Regions from separate parts of the Pseudarthrobacter sp. AB1 genome, predicted to be linked through region 2. Evidence: predicted binding sites of a transcription regulator. Region 2 holds the regulator's gene; the other holds the start of a gene.
The links. The regulator HrcA, encoded in region 2, represses chaperone genes, less so after heat shock. The targets are predictions, from matches to a motif close to TTNGCACTCGNNNNNNNCGAGTGCNAA.
Positions count from the first base shown of each region.

Region 1 (13,699 bases), on a different contig from region 2:
GACGTGCGCGGTGGCACGGAACAGATCCAGCACAGCCATTAGCTCGCCCTGGTTGTTGGTGCCGTGCGGCCATCCCCCGGCGCGCCAGCAGTCGTCGTTCACATACCAGGCCCAACCGGCCGGGCCGGGATTTCCTAGAGCCGAACCGTCGGCCGCTGCAGTAATTGTCACGGAACCATCCTGCCAGACACCGCCGACAACCGGTTCAGCCAACATCCGGGAAACCGCTTACCGAAAAGTCTGGACGCCAAAGTCGAAGCGCGGCAGAATCGGAATCCTGACCTGGAAAGCGCTTTCTCAGTCGAAGCTTCCCCGCCGGCACCGATGCCGTCACGGGAACCCGAGCGGGGTGGACCTCCACCCTTTTGAGGAAGGCACATCAATGAAGATTCAGGCCATCAGCCGCAGGAGATTCCAGTTCGGCGCAGTCGCCATCGCTGTCTCACTGCTCGCCACAGGCTGCGGTGCACCCGCCGGCTCCAGTGAAGGCAGCGAAGTCACCCTGCGGTTCGCCTGGTGGGGCAACGAGTACCTCAACGCGCAAACAGAGAAAGTCATCGACGCGTTCGAGGCCGAACATCCGAACATCAAGATCGAATCCGCGCCGGGCGAATGGGCCAGCTACTGGGACAAGCTGGCCACCACCACCGCTGCCAATGACGCACCGGATGTCATCCAGATGGATCAGAAATACATCGCCGAATACGGTGGCCGGGGGGCACTGCTGGACCTGTCCAAACAGAGCGGGATCGACACCTCCAAGCTGGACAAGGAATCCTTGGCGTCCGGCCAGTACAACGACGCACAGTACGGGTTGAGCACCGGGAAGAACGCCTACGTCATCATGGCGAACACCAAGGTCTTCGAGGCAGCAAACGTGCCTGTCCCCGACGACTCCACCTGGACCTGGGACGACTTCATGGACACCGCCGCGAAACTCAGCGCGGCCGGTGACGGAAGGAGCTACGGCGCGGCCTATGGCAGCAACGAGGCAGACCTCATCATTTGGCTTCGGCAGCACGGCGAGAACCTCTACTCCCAGGACGGGAAACTGGATTTCGACACCGCTACGGCCGCTGCGTTCTGGGAGCGGCTGAAGGAGCAGCGCGATTCCAAGGCAAGTCCACCGGCCTCTGTGGCCACCGAGGACTCCGGCGCTGGGCTTGAGGAGAGTCTGTTCGGCACGAACCGGGTGGGTATGGCCTGGTGGTGGACCAACCAGCTGGGATCGCTGGAAACCACCACAGGCAGCAGCCTCAGGATGCTCCGCGCCCCCAGTACCGACGGAAAGTCTGCGGACAACGGCATGTACTACAAGCCCACCATGTTCTGGTCCGCGTCCTCACGGTCCAAGCACCCGGAAGCAGCCGCAACCTTTATCAATTACCTGGCCAACAGCCCCGCCGCAGGCGCCATCCTTATGACAGACCGCGGAGTCCCGAGCAACTCTGAAATCGTCAAGGGCATCACCCCTGCCCTCAAGCCGGCAGACACCACCGTGGTGGCCTTCCTGAAGGCCATTGCGCCGGACATAGCCGACGCACCTCCCGTCCCGCCGGTGGGTGCCGGTAGCGTCCAGAACGTCATCAAGCGGTTCACCGATGAAGTCCTGTACAACCGGATGACTCCGCAGACGGCCGCCGAAGCGTTCAAGAAGGAAGTCGAAGGAATGCTGGCCACGGCCCGCAAGTAGTGGAAATAGATGCGGCCCCCTCCAGTGGAGGGGGCCGCATCATTGTTTGCGCGGAACGTGGTCCGGGCGCTGGGGACTAGAAGCCGCCCATGCCGCCCATGTCGTCGCCGCCACCCATGGCCGGAGCGTTCTTCTCCGGCTTGTCAGCCACAACGGCCTCGGTGGTGAGGAACAGACCAGCAATGGAAGCCGCGTTCTGCAGGGCAGAGCGGGTTACCTTGACCGGGTCGTTGATGCCGGCAGCCAGCAGGTCGACGTATTCGCCGGTTGCTGCGTTCAGGCCGTGGCCTGCAGGCAGGCCGCGGACCTTGTCGACAACAACGCCAGGCTCGAGGCCGGCGTTGAAAGCGATCTGCTTCAGCGGGGCGTCGATGGCAACACGGACGATGTTCGCACCGGTTGCTTCGTCACCTGTCAGGTTCAGGTTCGCGAACGCCTTGGCGCCGGCCTGGATCAGCGCAACGCCGCCACCGGCGACGATGCCTTCTTCAACAGCAGCCTTCGCGTTGCGGACAGCGTCCTCAATGCGGTGCTTGCGTTCCTTGAGCTCAACTTCGGTTGCGGCACCGGCCTTGATGACTGCAACGCCGCCGGCCAGCTTGGCCAGGCGTTCCTGCAGCTTCTCGCGGTCGTAGTCCGAATCGGAGTTTTCGATCTCGGCACGGATCTGGGAAACGCGGCCAGCGATCTGGTCGGCGTCGCCGGCACCTTCAACGATGGTGGTCTCGTCCTTGGTGACAACAACCTTGCGGGCGCGTCCCAGGAGTTCCAGTCCGGCGGTCTCCAGCTTGAGTCCGACTTCCTCGGCGATGACCTGGCCACCGGTGAGTACAGCGATGTCGGCCAGCTGGGCCTTGCGGCGGTCGCCGAAGCCCGGAGCCTTGACGGCAACGGACTTGAAGGTGCCGCGGATCTTGTTGACGATCAGGGTGGCCAGGGCCTCACCCTCGATGTCCTCGGCAATGATCAGCAGCGGCTTGTTGGACTGCATGACCTTTTCCAGGACAGCAACCAGTTCCTTGACGTTGGAGATCTTGGAGTTGACGATCAGGATGTACGGGTCCTCAAGGACCGTTTCCTGGCGCTCAGTATCGGTCACAAAGTAAGCGGAGATGTAACCCTTGTCGAAGCGCATGCCTTCGGTGAGCTCGAGCTCCAGGCCGAAGGTGTTGGACTCCTCGACGGTGATGACGCCTTCTTTGCCCACCTTGTCGAGGGCTTCAGCGATCAGTGCGCCAATTTCGTCGTCACCGGCGGAGATGGAGGCAGTAGCCGCAATCTCTTCCTTGGTTTCGATTTCCTTGGCGGAGGCCAGCAGCTCAACCGTGACGGCCGCTACAGCCTTCTCGATACCGCGCTTGAGGGACAGCGGGTCAGCGCCGGCCGCGACGTTGCGCAGGCCTTCCTTGACAAGTGCCTGCGCCAGCACGGTAGCCGTGGTGGTGCCGTCGCCTGCGACGTCGTCCGTCTTCTTGGCAACTTCCTTGACCAGCTCGGCGCCGATCTTTTCGTAAGGGTCGTCCAGCTCGATCTCCTTGGCGATGGAAACACCATCGTTAGTGATCGTGGGGGCGCCCCACTTCTTTTCGAGGACGACGTTGCGTCCACGCGGGCCGAGGGTGACCTTGACGGCGTCGGCGAGGATGTTCAGGCCCCGCTCAAGACCGCGGCGTGCCTCTTCATCAAATGCAATGATCTTGGCCATAACGGCAGTAGTCCTTTCGGGACAGTCGTTAAGAATGAACCTCACTGCAGTGCCCGCGACGGACGATCCTTCACCGGCGGCCTCTGTATGCCGCGGCCGGGGATCTCACTCCAGCTAGGTATTTCTCTCGCTCCACGACCGCCACCAAGCTCCGATGCCGGAAAACCGGACGTTGCTTTAGCAGTCGGTACGTAAGAGTGCTAACTCAATAATTAGCACTCCCTAGGTGAGAGTGCAAGCGAAAGGCCCCGCAAATGGCGCCGTCAGGGCGCCCTGTTCGCCACCGGCGATCAGCCTGCTGCCCGGCCTGCAGTCTCACGGCCGGTGAGCACCGCCCTGTTGTCTGCGCCGTATGTGAACACCATGTAGTTGGCCGTGGTGATGTCACCGTTGGCGTCGAAGGCAACCGGCCCCGATTCGCCGTCGTAATTAATGCCGGCCCCGGTCTTCAGGACCGCGAGGCAATCGGTGTAGGACAGGCACGGCTTGGTGGCCGGGCCAGAGGCCTGCGCGGCGGGCTGCCCGCCTGCTGTCCCGCCGGAGACGGCGATCAGGTTGGCGGCAATGGAGCGGCCGGCATCGTCGTCAGCCTTTGCTGCGGCCAGGGCCGCGAGGTTCACGGCGTCGTAGGTCTCTGCGGCGAACGAAAGGTCTTTCAGTGCAGGGTTGACCGCCACAAGACGGGCTTGGAAGTCTGCGGACGGCAACAGACCCGGCACCACTGCACGGGCGCCGTCGAGGGCCTTGGATCCCAGCCCCGAACCGTACTGGGCGAAAGCGCCGTCGCTCAGGATGATGCTCTTGCCCGGGAGCCCTGCGTTATTGAGCTCTGCGAGGGCACCCTGGGCGTCGTCCCTGGCGATCAGCACTACCGCGTCAGGTGAGGCGGCCTTGACAGCGGCTGCCGCGTCCCCGGCGTCGCCGGGCTTGAAGGCGGTGGTGGAGACGGTGTCCAGGCCGGCGTTTTTGGCGGCGCCGGCCACCGCGGCAGCTACGTCTTTTCCGTAGCCAGAGTCCTGGTGGATCACGGCAAGGCTCTTGGCGCCGCCTTCCTTGGCCAATTTCACCAGCACCGATGCCTGGGCAACGTCCGCAGCCGCCGTCCTGAAGTAATAGCCGCCGCTCTTGTAGCGGGACAGGCCGGCAGCGGAGTTGGCCGGCGAGAGGAGCGGGACGCGCGCAGCCGAGAGGACATCGATGGCGTCGGCGGCGTGGCTCGAATCGGTCGGTCCGATCACCACATCAACTCTGGCTGAGGCCAGATGCCTGGCCTGGGCATCGGCGCCATCGCCGGCGCCCACCACCAGATCAACAGGCCTGCCCTTGTGGCCCCCGGCCGCATTGATTTCCTTGATGGCCAGTTGGGCCGCAGCGAGCTGTGAGTCGTTGAGGAAGGCCTGCTTCCCCGCGCTGTCCTGGATCAGCCCGATCCGCAGCGTGCCGTCACCGGATGCTTCAGCGGATTCAACGCGTGCATTGCCGCCCGACCCGGCGCAGCCGGCCAGGGCCAGCAGGAGGGCCGCCCCTGTAGTTGTGCGGACGATTGTTGAGCGCAAGCTGCGGTGGATCACTGAGCGGGCCGGACGTTTTCTGCCTGGGGGCCTTTCTCGCCTTCGCCGACCTCAAGCTCGACGCGCTGGCCTTCATCCAGGGCCCGGTAACCTTCGCCCTCGATGGACGACCAGTGCACAAAGACATCGCCCCCGGAGCCGTCCACCGTAATAAAGCCGTAGCCCTTTTCGGCGTTGAACCACTTAACCGTTCCCAATGCCATGATGTCCGCTCTTTTCCGTCGTGCCGCCGGTCCCCGTCGGGAGTGTGCCGCTTGTTACGGACCGAAGCCTGAAATCACTCTAGCGACAAGCCGTCCGGAGGGCCGAGCCACCCGGCCGCTCCGGTGCCCAAAAGTTATTCAGGCGTGACCGCGGGGCACTACTGGTAGCCCGGCCCCAGGACAACAACCAAGGGCACCTGGAATTCCTGGGTATCCACCAGCGTGGGAATGTTCAGGAGTTTGGAGACTGCTTCGGCGTTGGCTTCCTGCGCCGGGCCCGCATAGAAAATTGCTGATGTCTGCTGCGGAGCGCCGCCCCAGTTTCCCACCTGGCCCAGCGTCCAGCCATCGGCCTGGACCATCGAGCTGATGCGTCCGGCGAGCCCGGCCGTCCCGGCCGCGTTGTAGATGGCAACACCTTGGGACTTGTCCAGCACAGCCGCGGAGGGAACATCACTGGGCGAAGCGCTCGGCTCTGCGTCCGGACTGTTAGAGGGCTCCGGGTCCGCGGAGGATTCAGCAGTGACCGACGGAGCCGCGCTTGCCTCGGGTGCCGCGGTTGATTCCAGGCTGGTGGAGGCTTCGCTGCCGGCCTGGGTGAACCCGAGCCTGGGAAGGATCAGGAAGGACACCACTCCGATGGCCAATGCCACAATTCCCACCGCCAGGATGGGCCACAGCTTGCGGCGGGCCGGCGCCGAGGCCGCACGGTGGACACCCTGCCGCGAGGCGGACTCCGGAACCTTGTCGAATTCATCCCGAGCGTATTTGGTCATGGTGGGGAGACGTCCTTGTTGATTGCTGCTGATGGCTCAGCACGAGCGTGGTCAGGCGTCGGAACCCAGGCGTCGTGCAGTGCGTGCCCGGTGACGCGACGTACGTAGTCTACGCAATCTCTTGACCAGCATGGGGTCGTGGGCCAATGCAGCCTCGGTGTCAATAAGGGCGTTAAGCAGCTGGTAGTAGTGGGTCGCGGACAGGTCGAACAGCTCCCTGATGGCCTGTTCCTTGGCCCCCGCGTACTTCCACCACTGCCGCTCCAGTGCCAGCATCTGCTGGTCGCGCTCGCTCAGGGGAGAGTCACGGAGGGTAAAATCCGCCAGCAAAGAGCCTCGCTCCTCAGACTCCGGCACGTGCTCCCGAGCAGGTTCCGCCACGGCACACCCCTTCGCTGGTCTTGCTGAATTACCGGTTAAGTTTCAAAATCTCCTCCCCATGTTACGGCGTGAATAACACTGATGTCATTTGCGGCCCGGCTGCAGTGGCCGGTGACCCTGCGAGAATGGGAGCGTGTTTGATTCTGACGCGCTGTTCGAACTGACGGCGGACCCGGCCGAGCCCGTCGGCTTTGCCGAGATGGCCGCTTTGCCGCTCAGTGAGCTGATGGCGGCCGACTGGGCGGAGACGCTGGGCCCCGTGGAGGGTGACCTGCGTGGCGTCCTGAACTTCCTGGCCACCGAAGTTGCCGCGGGGCACCAAGTGCTGCCGGCGCCGTCGAACGTTCTGCGCGCCTTCCGGCAGCCGCTGGCCGGCGTGAAAGTCCTGGTAATGGGCCAGGACCCCTACCCGACGCCGGGCCATGCGATCGGCCTGTCCTTCGCCGTTGACGGGCGGACCCGGCCCATCCCGCGGAGCCTGGCGAATATCTACCGCGAACTGGAGGCCGATCTTGGCCTTCCCGCGCGCGTCCACGGCGACCTGTCCGCCTGGGCCAACCAGGGGGTCTTGCTGCTTAACCGGGTCCTGAGCGTCCGTGCCGGGGCTGCCGGCTCCCACCGGGGCAAAGGCTGGGAGGCCATCACGACGGCGGCAGTCACCGCGGTTGCCAGCCGGCGCACGTCCGACCGCGGGCCGGCGCCGCTCGTGGCGGTACTGTGGGGCAAGGACGCGGAGAGCGTCCGGCCCCTCCTGCCGGGCGCGGCGGTCGTGTCCAGCGCACACCCCAGCCCGTTGTCGGCGTCGCGCGGATTCTTCGGCTCCCGGCCCTTCACCACCATCAACCAGCTGCTGCAGGACCAGGGCTGCCCTGGCGTAACCTGGGAACTCCCCCCGGCCCCTTAGCTTAGGGTTACCTTATGAGCACTGTTCCGGCCGCCACCAACGCCACAAAAAATACACGTCCGCAGATCGATCTCACGGTCATTCGGCGGGAAGAACTCTCGCCCCACATGGTCAGGATCGTGGCAGGCGGCACGGGTTTTACCGCCTACGTGAACAACAGCTTTGTGGACCGCTACGTCAAAATTGTCTTCCCGCAGCCCCACATTGACTATGCCCAGCCCCTGGACCTGTGGACCATCCGCGAAACCATGCCCCGCGAGCAGTGGCCCTTCACCCGTACCTACACGGTCCGCTGGGTGGACACCGAGGCGCAGGAACTCGCCATCGACTTTGTGATCCACGGCGCCGAGGGACTGGCGGGTCCGTGGGCGGCTGCTGCCATGCCCGGCGACACCTTCACCTTCACCGGACCGGGCGGTGCCTACAACCCGGCGCCGGACGCGGACTGGTACCTCTTTGCCGGCGACGAAGCCGCCCTTCCTGCGATCGCCGCCGCCATCGAATCGTTGCCTGCTGAAGCGGCCGGCCTGGCATTTATCGAGGTGGACAGCGACGCCGACATCCAGCCCGTCGCGTCCCCGGCGGGGGTTCAGGTGACCTGGCTTCGCCGCAACGGCGCTCCCGCAGGCGCCGGGGACCTTCTGGTTTCCGCGGTGGCTGGCGCCGAGTGGCCCGCCGGCCGGGTCGACGTTTTTGCCCACGGCGAGCGTGGTTACATGAAGGGCCTGCGGGACGTGTTCTTTGTCCAGCGCGGCCTTGAACGGAACCAGGTTTCGCTGTCCGGCTACTGGGCCCAGGGCCGGGTGGAGGACGACTTCCAGGCCGAAAAGAAGCTTCCCGTCGGCAAGGTCTGACCCGTAGCCAGCACTCCGCACCCTCTGACCGATCGCCCAACAAATGGCCCAAAATCTTGTCCGGCGCACCCCACAGGCCTACACTCACAGTAAATGGCACTCCGGCAGCTGCTGATCAGGCTTCCGATTACGCCGTCCGAGCGTCCCGGGGAGCCGTCATGAATGCTACGACCAGGCGATTCCTCCGCCGGGTTTTTGTCTTCTGCCGCGCAGTGGTCAAAACAGCAGTGTTCGCCCCAATGGCCGCCCGGGCAGCATCCGCCCCGGCCCGGATCTGGGCGGCCCTGTCCTGGGCCACCCTCATCTGCCTTGCGGGCTCGGCGTGCCAAGCGGCGCCGGAAGGCCCACCCGTGCAGCCGCAGGAGCAGCCAGCCTCCGAAGAACAGCCTGCCTCCGACTCGAGGTCGGTTCACTTCACCGCAGCCGGGGACATCGGCCTGGGCGGCGGCGCGAAGGCAGTCCTCGATGTGATCGCCGGGCTGAAGCCGGATCTAAACATAGTGCTCGGTGACCTCTCTTACCAGGCCGGAGCCGAGCAAGCGTTCTGCGACATGGTGACCAAGAAACTTGGCCAGGATTTCCCGTATGAGCTGATCACGGGCAACCACGAAAGCGACGGCCACGACGGCGACATCGGCAAGTTCGCCCAATGCCTGCCCAACAGGCTGCCCGGGTTGCAAGGCACGTACGGTACGCAATGGTACGTCGACGTGCCCCGGGACCGCCCCCTGGTGAGATTCATCCTTATTTCTCCCGGGATTGATTTTCCTGGCGGACAGCCCCTGGACTATTCACAGGGCAGCAACCGCTGGCGCTGGACCGAATCTGCCATCGACGGTGCCCGCGCCGCAAACATCCCCTGGACTGTGGTGGGCATGCACACCCCGTGCTTCAGTATGGGAAAGTACGGCTGCCAGCCCGGGGAGCGACTGACGAACATGCTGGTGAGCAAGAACGTGGACCTCGTGCTCACCGGCCACCAACATGTCTATCAGCGGACACGTCAACTCCGCCTGACTGAACGTTGCCCCGTGCTGGTCCCCGGAGAGGCCCGGAACGATTGTGTGGCCGACTCCGACAACGACCTTGCCCAGGGGCAGGGCACGGTCTTTGTCACGGTCGGTGTGGGCGGCGCCGGGCACCACGACGTCCAAGCCGATGATCCTGAGGCAGGCCTGTTTGCTGTCTGGACAGGAAAAAACAGCGATCGGACCCTCGGAACGTTGGACGTGAGGTTGACGCACGCACGCCTGGAGGCGCGCTTTGTGCCCGCCGCCGGATTCACCTTCACCGACGCCTTCGCGATTGAGCGCTAGGGGAAGGCTTTAGTGCCTGGCGCTAGCTAGCGCCTCCGGGCGCGGCGCCGCTCGTTACTGGCAAGGCCGCGTGTCAGCGGCCGCGCCAGGGTGTCGCCGAGGACGATTCCGCCGGCTGTGCCCAGGACGATCGCGCCGGCGTTGAGCATGCCGCCAGCACCAAGGAGAACTTCTGATTCCTCCATGGTCAACACATACATGGACCGGAAAATGGTCAGCCCGGGCAACAGGATCAAGGCCGCCGGGACCGCTACCACCAGCTGTGGTGCGCCCATCTTAAGCGCCACCACGCGCGCCAGCAGGCCGATCGCGACGGCGGCGAGCGCCGGGGAGAACCGGTCACCGACGCCGAGGGACGCGGCGCCCAGCAACACAAAATAGCCCACCACGCCCACACCGGCGGTGGGCAGCAGCAGCTCCCAGGAGGTCTGCTCGGTCACGCCGATGGCCATCACTGCGACGGCGATAAAGGTCACCAGGACCCAAAGGTCGTAGGCAGGAGGGAACGTCTGCGTGACACTAATGGGCTGCATTCCGGTCATCTGGCCCACCACGAATGCCACTGCAATCCCGGCCACAATCGCGCCGAACGTCAGCAAGGTGGACAGAAACCGTCCCGCTGCGGTCACGGGAAAACCGTTGATGGCGTCCTGGACCGAGGAGACGAGGCGTCCCGTGGGCAGGAGCAGGAGGATGCCACCCACCACCACAATCGATGGTGCATTGGTGAGTTCAAAGCGCCACAACAGCAACGCGGTGAGCGTAACGCCGAAGGCGCATGCCGCCGTCGTGAAGAAGTCCGGAACCCGCCACCGGCCCAACTGGCGGGCGAGCAGGCTGACGCCGATGTTGGCCGCGAAGGCAATGCCCGAGGACACAGGGCCGCCGCCGAGGACACCCACAAAGACTGCCGCAAACACGCCGAAGGCTACGGTGACCATCCAGCGCGGAAACGGTTTGGGGCTGGTGATGGCCTCGTCCAGCCGGCGGATCGCCTCATCGCGGCCTACTCCTCCGGCCACGATGTCCGTCACCAGCCGGTGTACCTTGGCCAGCCCGGCATAGTTGTTCGTCCAGGACCGCACCACGCGAAGCAGCGCGATGGGCGTCTGGTCCTTGGGCGCGTAGTTGATGCCCACCGACTGGTTGGTGATGTCCACTTCGATGTTTTTCAGCCCCAGCGCCGCGGTAACGGCAATGATGCTCGTCTCCACTTCCAGGGCGCCTGCCCCGTACCGGAACATGGTCTCGGCCAGGTGCAGGGCAAAGTCCAGGGTCTTGCGTGCGGAAGTGTCCACGCCTCCCACCTGGATCATGGGGTTGGCGTAGGGGCTTCCGGCGAGCCTGTCCACAATGCTCATCGGCGCCGTCGGCGGGTTCTCCCCCCGGACCAGTCGCCGTAGCATCTTCTTGGCCGCAGCGTCCTGGCGGAGCTGGGAGGGTGTCAGCGGCTCTGTTTTGGGCAAGCCGCCGGTGGGAGGCCTGCGCCTTGGGTTTTCAGGTCGATCGGTCACCTTGGTGCTCCTCCCTTTCTGGCAGTTCGTGGATTGGTGCTAGGCCCGGCGTTTCAGTGGCAGTTTGCCCAGCAGCGTGCGGGCCGCCGCGATGGCCGTTCGGACCAGGCGGTTGGCTTGGAAGGCTACCGGCCGCACGGGCATCACGAAGTCACCCAGCAGCTGGACCACGTCGCCACCGAAGCCCTTCTTGAACTCGTAGCCGCCGTGGCCTTCTTCGTCCTGTCCCTGGATGCCGAAGGTGCCGTAGAAGTTGTAGCGCGAGTAGCCTTTGTCCAGGGCGTGCAGCATCATCCCCCAGTACAGCGAGGTGGCGCCGTTGAAGTAGATGTAGTCCTGCTTGGTGCCGCCGATAACGCAGACCACCTCGTCGCCGAAGCAGACGAAGTGGATGGCGGCCACTGTTGCGACTCCCACGGAGTCCGGGAACCGCTCGATGTCCTTGAGGCTGCGTTCGTAGCTGTCCACGAGGTCCTGGACCACTTTGAGGCGGTTGGCCTTCTTTTTGCTGCCGGTCTCTTCCACTTCACGGCGGAGTTCGGCTGCGGACGCGGCTTCCGCTTCCAGTCGCTCGGTGATGGACTTCCGGTACTCGGGGATGTCGATCTTGGCCATCATGAGCTTCGTGAACTCGGCCGAGGTGGTCCGCAGGAGCTGTTCGTAGTATTCGCGTTCCCGGTAGAAGAAGCCCTTCTCGTCCCCCGCGGTGCTCAGCGCGTCGTAGAACTCGTCGAGGGTTTCAAGGGTGGCCTGTTCCAGGAACACGCCGTTCTTTTCAGCCTTCCGGATGGCCTTCCGGGTCCGGTAGCTGGTGCCCATGATGAGCTCCTCGGCGTCCGCGATGGCCTCGAGCTGCTTGATGAACATCCAGTTCACGTTGGCGAAGTTCATGTCCGAGCCCAGATGTTCAAAACCGAGGCCCGCCAGTTCCGCCACGAGCGGCCTGTTGTCCGCGATCTCGGGGTGTTCGGCACCGTCGGCATCGCGGGCGATGTAGGTCAGGTTCGGGGAAATCCGCAGTTCGGCAGCCTTGCGTTCCGCGGCACGTTCCTTAAGGAGTCCGACGACGTCACGCACCAGTGCGGCGTCCGTGTAGTCCAGGAGGGGGCCCTTGGCGCACTCGCACACCTTGTAGCCCCAGCGGTTGGTGGTGTAGTTCAGTTTGCCGGCGGCGACCAGAATGCCGTCGCGCTTGACACCGAACAGCTCCACTGCCTGGCCGCGGGCGCGCTGGAAACGGGTGAAGTCAGCGGACTGGATGAAGTTGTTTTGCGGGTGTTTGAGGGAGAAGGACTCAAACTCGGCATCGCTGAGGACGCTGAGCTGGAGATCGGCTCCGGCTTTGGTGGGATTCACGGAAATAACCTCATCTATGGCTGCGCTGCCGCGTGGGGCAGTCGCTGGCCTTCGTGGTGTGGATGGTGAGCGTGGCTGGCGGGCTGTCAGTAGAACTGCTGGCCGGTGCGTGCGGTTTCGAGCCGGCGGAAGATCCGTTCCGCGCCCTTGACCCACAGGGCATGCCTGACGGGCGACAGCACGTAGTCGTAGCAGCCGACGAAGTCAGTTACCGTCTTCGTGAAGCTCGTCTTGAACATGCCCATGCCGTACAGGTGGTGGGACCTGTCCTTGATCAGGCTGGACGGCGGGGTGCCGCAGAAGTCGTACTCGGTGCAGCCGAGTTCCTGCATTCTTCGGATGGCCTGCCACTGGACCAGATGCGAATCGCCGTACTGCTTCCTGTTCTGGGTGGAGCCGCCGTCCTTGTAGGTTGCCTTGGATCCGTAGTTGATCACAAAGGCGCCCACACTGGGTTTGCCGTCCTCATAAACGAAGAAGAAGTTGCCTTGGCCGCGGGCGCAGAATTCGTCCCAGAACCGGGTGTAGTACTCGAGGCTGCGCAACGGCATGGAACCCTTGGCGTTGACGGTGTCCGCCATCAGGTCATACAGCGCCCGGTACGTTTCCGGGCTTGGCTCCTGCTGCACCACCGCGCAGCCTTCGCGCTCTGCCCGGCGGATCGCGTTGCGGGCGCGGGAGGAGATGGACCGGAACACCTGGTTCTCCGGCGCCGCGATGTCCAGCAGGGCGGTGGAGTCATTGGATTGGATGTTCGGGGCCTTCACCAGGCCGGCGGCGGCGACGTCCGCCCGGGCTTCAGGGGTGGACACAACGTCGGGTTCAATCTTGATGGTGAAGACGTTGAGGTTCCGGCTCCGGGCGAACGCAGCGCACGCGTCCAACACCGGCTTGAGGTCCTCGACGGCAGCCAGGTCAGGGCCCTTGATCAGGTACCACAGGACGCCAAGCACCGGGAATTTCTTCTCCAGCACCAGGTTGTAGCTGGCGGTCCCGGCAGACTCCAGGACCAGGAAGCGGGCGGTCCAGCCGCTGCCGTTCTTCACGGACGCGTAGGCGGCGGACTGCAGCATGTTGCCGCCGTTCGGGTTGGCCGTGACGTGCTTGTCCCAGTTCTCAATTTCCTCCGCTGTGGCAAAGCGGGCGGTGAATTCTCGCAAGGGGGCCGTGTCCAATCTCAGGGGTTTGTGCGCGGTTCTGTACTCGTGGCTACGTGCGGACATGTAGCCACAAGTCTAAAGCCTGATCTGGCCCGGGCGTTTCAGCCCGGTCCCGGGAGTACCTTGACTGGCGGGCAGCGCTTCGCAAGGGTTGACCCATGGAGTCGCCATCAGACAGGTCCGTCCACCAGCCCGAAAATGCCACCGGGATCCCCGGGCGCGGCGCGCAGGTGGCTGCCCTCGTTCTCTTCCTTGCGGCCTCCGCC
Region 1 covers NZ_PZKO01000014.1:24,040-37,738, forward strand. Annotated here, with positions in the region: gene DAD99_RS04670 (ribonuclease HI family protein) at 1-171, opposite strand, end outside; gene DAD99_RS04675 (ABC transporter substrate-binding protein) at 383-1,693, shown strand; gene groL (chaperonin GroEL) at 1,770-3,398, opposite strand; gene DAD99_RS04685 (ABC transporter substrate-binding protein) at 3,689-4,954, opposite strand; gene DAD99_RS04690 (cold-shock protein) at 4,966-5,172, opposite strand; gene DAD99_RS04695 (LytR C-terminal domain-containing protein) at 5,331-5,948, opposite strand; gene DAD99_RS04700 (DUF3263 domain-containing protein) at 6,000-6,329, opposite strand; gene DAD99_RS04705 (uracil-DNA glycosylase) at 6,463-7,233, shown strand; gene DAD99_RS04710 (siderophore-interacting protein) at 7,248-8,087, shown strand; gene DAD99_RS04715 (metallophosphoesterase) at 8,246-9,403, shown strand; gene DAD99_RS04720 (threonine/serine exporter ThrE family protein) at 9,430-10,917, opposite strand; gene DAD99_RS04725 (peptidoglycan bridge formation glycyltransferase FemA/FemB family protein) at 10,957-12,273, opposite strand; gene DAD99_RS04730 (peptidoglycan bridge formation glycyltransferase FemA/FemB family protein) at 12,360-13,496, opposite strand; gene DAD99_RS04735 (TspO/MBR family protein) at 13,592-13,699, shown strand, end outside.
Region 1: a site for HrcA is predicted at 3,576-3,602, ahead of groL (chaperonin GroEL). Genes of this name have one in related genera too.

Region 2 (9,467 bases):
GACGTCATCCCAGAGACTGTAGGCACGCACGATGTCACCCACAAGGCGATGGCGGACCACGTCAGTGGAGTCCAGGACGGTGAAGTTCACGTCGTCGATTCCCTGCAGGATCTCCTCTACGATCCGCAGGCCCGACCGGGTGCCAAAGGGAAGGTCCACCTGGGTGACGTCGCCGGTGACCACCATTTTGGACCCGAAGCCCAAGCGCGTCAGAAACATCTTCATCTGTTCCGGTGTGGTGTTCTGCGCTTCGTCCAGAATGATGAAGGCGTCATTGAGCGTGCGCCCCCGCATGTAGGCCAGCGGCGCCACTTCGATGGTGCCCGCCGCCATCAGCCGCGGGATGGACTCGGGGTCCATCATGTCGTGCAGTGCGTCGTACAGCGGGCGCAGGTAGGGATCGATCTTGTCGCTCAGGGTGCCCGGCAGGAATCCCAGCCGTTCGCCGGCCTCGACTGCGGGCCTGGTCAGGATAATGCGGCTGACTTCCTTCTGCTGGAGGGCCTGAACAGCCTTGGCCATCGCGAGGTACGTCTTACCCGTGCCTGCAGGGCCAATACCGAAAATCACTGTGTTCGCGTCAATCGCGTCCACGTAGTTCTTCTGGTTCAGGGTTTTGGGCCGGATGGTCTTCCCCCTGCTGGAGAGGATGTCATGAGTGAGGACATCCACAGGGTTCTGCAATGACTGGCTGCGGAGCAGCGCAACGAGCTGGTGCAGCACCGCGGGGCTGATGACGGTGCCGCGGGCCACGAGGCCGCGCACTTCATGCAGGAGCCGCATAATGCGCGGAACTTCGTTGGCAGGGCCGCTGATGGACAGCTCGTTTCCACGGACGTGGAAGTTCACCGACGGGAACTGCTCTTCGATGTAACGCAAGGCCTCGTCATGGCTGCCGAGCGATTGGACCATCTGGTCGGAGTTGTCAAAGAGAACCACCTCCGTCCGGACACCAGGAAGTGAATGGGGGAATTCTGCGGCGGCGCGGTCAGTATTGAGCCGGCGCTTTCCGTTCGCTGATTCAGTCATGGTGCTGGCCCGCGGGCCTGTGGTCTCCTCCAGTTCGAAACTTAAAGTGCCGCCGGCTGCTGTGTGGACGGGGCTGTTGCCGAGCGCGCAGAAGCCAGCGGAGTCCTACCATCTTACGCCAGGAGGCACCTCCCGGCAGCGCCCGGCGGTCGCCGGGAAAGGTACCCGTCACCAGCGTGCTGCGGGACGGTTGCCGTCTTTAGGTATCAACTTCATATCAGGCGCATATCGTTCCCGTTGCAGTTGCACCGGCAGCCGGGATCTGGTCCTTTTGGCAGAACCGGTTATGCCATGCTGGAAATCACAGCCGTCCGGGGACCGGCTCACGGGGCCCAGGCCTCACCATTTCACAGCCGGGAAAGGACAGGCCACGAGAGTGCCGCAGACAGCGACCCCCCTTAGTGCCAGACGCGCCGAGCCGCGCTTCCGTCCGCAACTCCTCCTGGGTCTACTGCCAGCATTCCTCCTTCTCACAGGTTGCATCGCGGACCCCAACCCCGGGCCCAACCCGACGGCAAACTCCAGCCAGGCTGCCACCGGCTCACCCGGGGGCCCCTCCACCAGCGCGCCCTTGGAAACCACACAGTCTTCCAACAAGGCACCCGTCTACTGGATTGGCCGAAGCAACAACAACGTGTTCCTGTACCGGGAGTTCCGGGACGTGCCGGAGCAGGAGAATCCTGTGACACGTGCCCTCCGGGCCATGATGTCGGAGAAGCCGCTGGACCCGGATTTCTTTACGCCCTGGCAGAATCCGGAGAAACTTGCCTCGTCCATCTCCGGCAAGAACGTCATCACGGTCGACATCTCCGAAGATGCCTTTAACAGCAATCTCGACGCCGACATGGCTGGCCGCGCCATCCAGCAGCTGGTCTTTACCGCTACGGCGGCGGCTGCGAGTTCCGGCCTGATCGATTCCGGCCAGCAGATCCAGGTCAGGATCCTGGTGGATAGCCACACCGACTACGTTGCCTTCAACCACATCCAGCTTGGCGACCCAATGTCCCGGGCTGCCGGAATGGTGGCGCCTGTCTGGATCATCGATCCGCAGGAAGGGACGGACCTGGCTGGCGGAAGCGTCAAGATCACAGGCCGCAGCACGGTTCCTGGCGGCAAGCTCCGCTGGCAGATCCTGCGGGCCGAAGCGAACGGGAACAAGGCGCCCTACCTCACCGGGGAGACCACTGCAGCGGCCGAAGCGGCCCAGGCCGGAGTGTTCACGCTTGCGCTGAGCCTGTCCGCCGGGAACTATGAGCTCCGTGTTTCGCAGGTGGAGACAGCCGGCAGCAGCCAGGAGCTGAATGTGGATACGCGGAACTTCAAAGTCCGGTAGCAGGCCGCGTCAGGACACTGGCACTGTCCAGCGTCCCAGGACATCGCTCGCCAGGACAACCGCTGCCGGTCCGGCCGTGGATGACCTGAGGACGTGCTGGCCCAAGAGGGCCGTCACGGCCCCGGCGTCGCAAAGCCGGGTGACTTCGCGGGGACTGATTCCGCCTTCCGGGCCAACGATGAGCAGAATTTCCAGGGGTCCGGTGTCAGCCTGGGCGCCCTGCCATAACTCCAGGACGGACCGGAGCGGCCGGACCGCGTCTTCGTGCAGAATTACGGCCAGATCCGCTGCCGCCACTGCCGCCGCAAGGCCTGGCGTTTCGACGGCGGCGCGCACCTCGGGGATCCAGGCGCGGCGTGCCTGCTTGGCGGCGGCGGTGACCACGGACTGCCATTTTGCGTGGGCCTTGGCCGCGCGCTCACCCTTCCAGCGGACGATTGAGCGCTCGGCCTGCCAGGGAATTACGGCATCAATCCCGAGTTCGGTTGCCGTTTCCACGGCCAGTTCGTCGCGGTCCCCCTTGGCGAGGGCCTGCACCAGCACCAGCCGGATGTCGGGCCGGTCCTCCACAACGAGGGCGGAGCATTCCACGGTAAGCTCTGCCGGCGACGCCGAGACAACAGTTCCCGTCAGCCGTTTTCCGGCGCCGTCGGCAATGTCCACGGCCTCTCCAGGAGATAGCCGTTTCACGGTCACGGCGTGGCGTGCCTCCGGCCCTTGAAGGATAAATCGGGCACCGGGCACCAGCTCGTCGAGCGCCCCGGCACCGCTGAAGAAAACGGGATTGCTCACCGCTACAGGTTACCGAACCGGTCCCGCAGCTTGGCAAAGACGCCGCCGCTGGCTGCCAGTTTACCTTCCGTGAACTGCTCGCCCCGAAGCTTCGCCAGCTGCCGCAGGAGGTCCTCCTGCGCCGCATCCAGCTTGGCTGGCGTCTCAACCTGCAGATGGACCATCAGATCCCCGCGGCCGTAACCGCGCAGGTGCGTCACGCCGAGTCCGCGGAGCGTGATGATCTCCCCTGACTGCGTGCCCGCCTTGACGTCGATCTCCTGCAGTCCGTCAAAGGTTTCCAGTGACAGCTCGGTGCCCAGGGCGGCGGCTGTCATCGGAATGTGCAGCGTCGCGTGCAGGTCGTCGCCGTCGCGGGCGTAGGTGGCGTCGTTGTTGACCCGCAGTTCCACATAGAGGTCCCCGGATGGTCCTCCGGCCGGGCCCGCTTCGCCTTGCCCGGAGAGCTGGATCCGCGTGCCCGTGGCAACACCGGCGGGCACCTTGATGGTGAGGGACCGCCGGCTGCGAATGCGGCCCTGTCCGCTGCATTCGTTGCAAGGGTCCTTGATGACCGTCCCGAAACCATCGCAGCTGCCGCACGGGGCCGCCGTCATGACCTGGCCCAGGATGGAGCGCACGGCACGCTGAACCTGGCCGCTGCCGCCGCAGATATCGCAGCGGACAGGGTGGCTGCCTTCGCGGCAGCATGACCCGTTGCAGGTGGGGCAGGTAACCGCGGTGTCCACTTCAAGTTTCCGGTTGACGCCGAACACGGCATCGCGCAGTTCGATTCGGACACTGATCAGTGCGTCCTGGCCGCGGCGGACCCGGGACGCGGGGCCGGAGGAGCCGCCCGCGCCGAAGAACGTGTCGAAGATATCCTGGAACGCGAAGCCCTGGCCGGAGTATCCGCCGCCGCCGAACCCGTTGTCGGTGCCGTTCTCGTTGCCGGTGGTGTCATAGATCCGTCGCTTCTGCGGGTCCGAAAGTACCTCGTAGGCGTGGGTCACGGCCTTGAAGCGGTCCGAAGCATCCTCCCCGGGGTTTACATCCGGGTGAAGAGTGCGGGCCAGCTTGCGGTAGGCCTTCTTGATCTCTTCCCCGGTGGCTTCCGGCGAGACTCCGAGGACGTCGTAGTGGCTGCTCAAAGTTCGTATCTCTTCCTTGTTGTACTGCCGGCAGGCGGGCTGCCGGCACTGCTCTTCGTGCCTGGACCGTAGTGCTGTTACGGACCCAGAATTCTTGAAAGGTAACGGGCTACTGCCCTGACGGCGGCCATGGTGGTGGGATAGTCCATCCGGGTGGGGCCCAGCACACCGATCTTGGCGGTGCTGTCTGGTCCGTAGCCCGTGGCCACCACGGAGGCTTCCGCGAGCCCGTCGTACGGGTTTTCACGCCCGATACTGACTGCCACACCCCTCGGATCCTGCGCCATGTCGCTTAGGAGGCGCAGCAGGACAACCTGCTCCTCGAGGGCTTCCAGGACCGGTCCGATACTGAGCGGAAAATCCACATTGGAGCGGGCGAGGTTCGCTGTTCCGGCCATGACCATGCGTTCCTCACGGCTGTTGTGGGCGAGCGTTTCCAGCCCCTGGGCCAATGCCTGGGCCGCCGCACGCTGGCCCGGGCTGACGGACGAAACGACCCCCGGCAGCGACGGCGTCAGGCGGCTCAGCGAGATGCCCGCGAGGGATCCGAGGAAGTGTGCCCGCAACGACGCGACGACGTCGTCGCCGAGGTCCTGGCCGACGTCGATTACGCGCTGTTCTACCTTGCCGGTGGTGGCGATGAGGACCACGAGGACCTGCCGGGGCGCAAGCAGGACGAATTCGATGTGGCGGATGGTGGCGCGGCTCAGATGCGGATACTGCACGACGGCGACCTGGTTGGTTAGCTGCGACAGCATCCTGACGGTCCTGTCCAGGACGTCGTCCAGATCGTCTGCGCCCTCCAGCAGCGCCTGGATCGCCCGCCGTTCCGCCTGGGAAAGCGGCTTTACTGCTGAAATCTGGTCCACAAACAGCCGGTAGCCTTTGTCTGTGGGGATCCGTCCGGCGCTGGTGTGCGGGGCAGTGATCAGGCCGTCGTCTTCCAAGGCCGCCATGTCGTTGCGGATAGTGGCGCTGGACACGCCGAGGTGATGGCGTTCCACGAGCGCTTTGGACCCCACCGGCTCGCGGGAGTGCACATAGTCCTCCACGATGGCGCGCAGTACTTCGAGTTTGCGCGGCTCGCTCATACTCCACCTCCATCCGTGGTCACTGCGGGGTTAGCACTCGACGTGCCTAAGTGCTAACAGTCTAATATGAGTCACCCCGTTGTTAGCATTGGTACCGCTCCGGGCGAAATTCCGGGCCAGGATCTAGCGGCAAGGCGGAATCAATCCATGCATTACCAGAACTGGGGTCCGCAGGAGATCACCGCGCCCGTCAGGAGCGAACTTCCTGAGGTTCCCGTGGAACGCGGCATGGTCCTTGAAGATGCCCAGTCCGGCTGGGTGGGAGCGGTGACCCGGGTGGAGAAGTCCGGCGGCATGCATGTCGTGGCCCTCGAAGACCGGCGAGGCAAGTCCCGGTCCTTCCGGCTCGGCTTCGGGTTCCTCCTGGAGGGGCAGCCCATCCGGCTCGTTCCCCCGGCGCCCAGGCAGGCCGCCCCCGTGGCGGCCGGCCGGACGGCGTCCGGCTCAGTCCGCGTGGCCGGCCAGCGTGCCCAGGTGGCCAAGGCGAACAGAATCTGGGTGGAAGGAAAACACGACGCCGAACTGGTGGAGAAAGTCTGGGGTGACGATCTCCGCGTTGAGGGCATCGTCGTCGAACCTTTGCATGGCATTGATGACCTCGCCGGGGCGGTGGCCGCGTTCAGTCCGGGTCCCGGCCGCCGGCTGGGGGTCCTGGTGGACCACCTGGTGCCGGACTCAAAGGAGTCTCGCATCGCTGCCGCCGTAATGGATTCCCCCGGCGCTGCCGGCAATGTCCTGATCGTCGGTCACCCTTACGTTGACGTGTGGCAGGCCATCCGGCCCGCTGTCCTGGGCATCGAACAGTGGCCTGTGGTGCCCCGCGGGCAGGACTGGAAGACGGGTATTCTGACAGCGTTCGGCTGGCCGCACTCCACCAAGGAAGATATTGGGCTTGGCTGGCAAAGGCTGCTGGGCGCTGTCCGCAGCTACGCGGATCTGGAGGCATCACTGCTCGGGCGAGTGGAGGAAGTCATCGACTTCCTGACAGTGCCTTAACGCCGGATCCGGCTCCGGGCGGCGGCATTTGATGGCTGAACCAGTATTCTTGGTACTGCGGAGGCTGCAGTTGCTTTCAGTCCGGCATTCTCCAACCCAGCACCATTGCACTTTCGAAGGAAGAAAACCGTGGCACAAAACGCACGCGAGCACCGGGACGACCACGGCGGCCAGGGCCGTTCCGAGTACCAGGGCGTTCCGGCAAATGCGCTGCCGCTGACCGCCAGCGAAGACCGCCAGTGGGCCACGCTGGCGCACTTCGGCGGGATTCTCGGCTGTGTTCCCTCCCTGCTGATCTACCTGATTTTCCGTGAGCGCGGGCCGTTTACCGCCCAGGAATCCAAGGAAGCACTCAACTTCAGCCTGCCGCCCACCATTGCTGCGCTGGTGGCCAACGTCCTGGTGTTTATTCCGGTGGTGGGAAACATTTTCGCTGTCATCGCCACCCTGATCTGGATTGCCCTGACCTGCTTCTCGGTGGCCGCAGGCATCCATGTCAACAAGGGCCAGCCGCACCGATACCAGTACAACCTGCGCTGGATCAAGTAGTCCCCACCCGCACCCTGACGGCGTGGGCCCACCACTGTTAGTCCGGCAGGATCCTGCGGACCACGGCATCGGCCAGCAGGCGCCCCTTCAGGGTCAAAACCAGCGTGCCGCGGAAGGCTGCCGGCGGCTCCACCAGGCCGTCCGCAATGAGCCCGGCCACGGCGTGCTGACCGTGTTCGCCCAGCGTTGACGTTGCCAGCCCCGACACGAGCCGGGCCTCAAGCATCACGCGCTCCACGTCGCGGGTTTCGGCGTCGAGCGTTTCCCGCCCGGCGGCCGGTGACAGGCCCTGGGCGAGCCGTCCGGCGTAGGCCGTAGGGTGCTTGACGTTCCACCACCGGACTCCGCCGACGTGTGAGTGCGCACCTGGTCCGATGCCCCACCAGTCGTCCCCCCGCCAGTACGCCAGATTATGCCGGCATGCCTGCTCCGGCGTCCGGGACCAGTTGCTGACCTCGTACCAGCTGAGGCCCGCCGCGCCGATCAGTTGGTCGGCGAGTTCGTACTTGTCGGCGTGGTCGTCGTCGTCGATCCCCGGGACTTCACCACGGCGGATCTGGGCGGCCAGCTTGGTGCCGTCCTCCACGATCAGTGCGTAGGCACTGATGTGGTCAGGCTGGTAGGACAGGGCCGTCTCCAGGGAGAACCGCCAGTCCGCCAGGGACTCCCCCGGCGTCCCGTAGATAAGATCCAGGCTCACGGCCAGTCCGGCGTCCCGCGCCCACTGGACCACCTGCGGCACGCGACTGGGCGTGTGCGTGCGGTCCAAGACCTTCAGGACATGGGGAACCGCGGACTGCATGCCAAAGGACACCCGGGTGAATCCGGCCTCGGCCAGCACCTGCAGTGATGCAGGGGTGACCGAGTCCGGGTTTGCTTCGGTGGTCACTTCGGCGCCGGGTTCCAGGCCCCAGTGCCCGACGGCAGAAGTCAGGATCCGGGCGAGGTCTTCCGCAGGGAGCAGCGTAGGGGTGCCACCGCCGAAGAAGACTGTACTCAGCGGCCGGTCCGGAAGACCCGAGTCCCGCAGGGCGGTGGCGGCAAAGTCAACTTCGGACACGGCCGTGCTGGCGTAGGCGTCCTGCGACGCGCCGCCGCCCAGCTCGGTGGCCGTGTACGTGTTGAAGTCGCAGTATCCGCAGCGCACCGCGCAGAACGGGATATGCACGTACAGTCCGAAGGCCCGGTCCGAAGCACCTTCCACTGCCTGGGCGGGCAGCAGACCGTCCGACGGAGCCGGGTCGCCGAGCGGAAGAATGCTAGGCATTGCAGGGGCCTCCGGTGTTGCCGGCCACTGTCATCACTACTTCTTGGCCTTGTCCTTGGACTCGTCAGTGGTCAACGCAGCGATGAAGGCTTCCTGGGGGACCTCAACACGGCCCACCATCTTCATTCGCTTTTTGCCTTCCTTCTGCTTCTCCAGCAGCTTGCGCTTACGGGAAATGTCACCGCCGTAGCACTTGGCCAGAACGTCCTTGCGGATGGCGCGGATGCTTTCCCGGGCGATGATCCTGGAGCCGATGGCAGCCTGGATGGGCACTTCGAACTGCTGGCGGGGAATAAGCTCGCGCAATTTGCCCGTCATCATCACACCGTAGGCATAAGCCTTCTCGCGGTGCGTGATGGCGGAGAAGGCATCCACCTGTTCGCCCTGGAGCATGATGTCCACCTTGACCAGGTCGGCCACCTGCTCGCCGTCGGCCTTCCAGTCCAGCGAGCCGTAGCCCCGGGTCTTGGATTTGAGGATGTCAAAGAAATCGAACACGATCTCAGCAAGCGGCAACCGGTACCGGATTTCGACCCTGTCCTCGGACAGGTAGTCCATGCCGCCGATAACACCGCGGCGGCTCTGGCAAAGTTCCATGATGGCGCCCACGAATTCATTCGGCGCAAGGATGGTGGCAGCCACCATCGGCTCGCGGACCTCGGCGATCTTGCCGGAGGGGTATTCGCTGGGGTTGGTCACGTGGACCACATTCTTGTCCTCCAGCGTTACCTCGTACTCCACATTGGGGGCAGTGGAGATCAGGTCAAGATTGTATTCGCGTTCGAGCCGCTCCCTGGTGATTTCCAGGTGGAGCAAGCCGAGGAAGCCAACGCGGAAGCCGAAGCCGAGCGCGGCTGACGTTTCGGGCTCATAGACCAGCGCGGCGTCGTTAAGCATCAGCTTCTCCAGCGCATCGCGAAGCACGGGGTAGTCCGTGCCGTCCAATGGGTACAGGCCGGAGAAGACCATCGGCTTGGCATCCGCATAGCCGGGAAGCGACTGCGTGGCGGGCTTGGCAAGATTGGTGACGGTGTCGCCCACCTTGGACAGGCGGACGTCCTTCACACCGGTGATGAGGTAGCCCACTTCGCCGACGCCGAGGCCCTTGGAGGGGGTGGGCTCCGGGGAGCTCACCCCGATCTCCAGGAGTTCGTGGGTGGCCCGGGTGGACATCATCTGGATGCGTTCACGGGGGTGCAGCATGCCGTCAACCACACGGACGTAGGTGACCACACCGCGGTACGTATCGTAGACGGAGTCGAAGATCATGGCGCGCGCGG
Region 2 covers NZ_PZKO01000067.1:143,907-153,373, reverse strand. Annotated here, with positions in the region: gene DAD99_RS18935 (PhoH family protein) at 1-1,029, opposite strand, end outside; gene DAD99_RS18930 (GerMN domain-containing protein) at 1,406-2,362, shown strand; gene DAD99_RS18925 (16S rRNA (uracil(1498)-N(3))-methyltransferase) at 2,372-3,154, opposite strand; gene dnaJ (molecular chaperone DnaJ) at 3,157-4,284, opposite strand; gene hrcA (heat-inducible transcriptional repressor HrcA) at 4,362-5,375, opposite strand; gene DAD99_RS18910 (DUF3097 domain-containing protein) at 5,523-6,371, shown strand; gene DAD99_RS18905 (DUF4870 domain-containing protein) at 6,501-6,920, shown strand; gene hemW (radical SAM family heme chaperone HemW) at 6,958-8,187, opposite strand; gene lepA (translation elongation factor 4) at 8,224-9,467, opposite strand, start outside.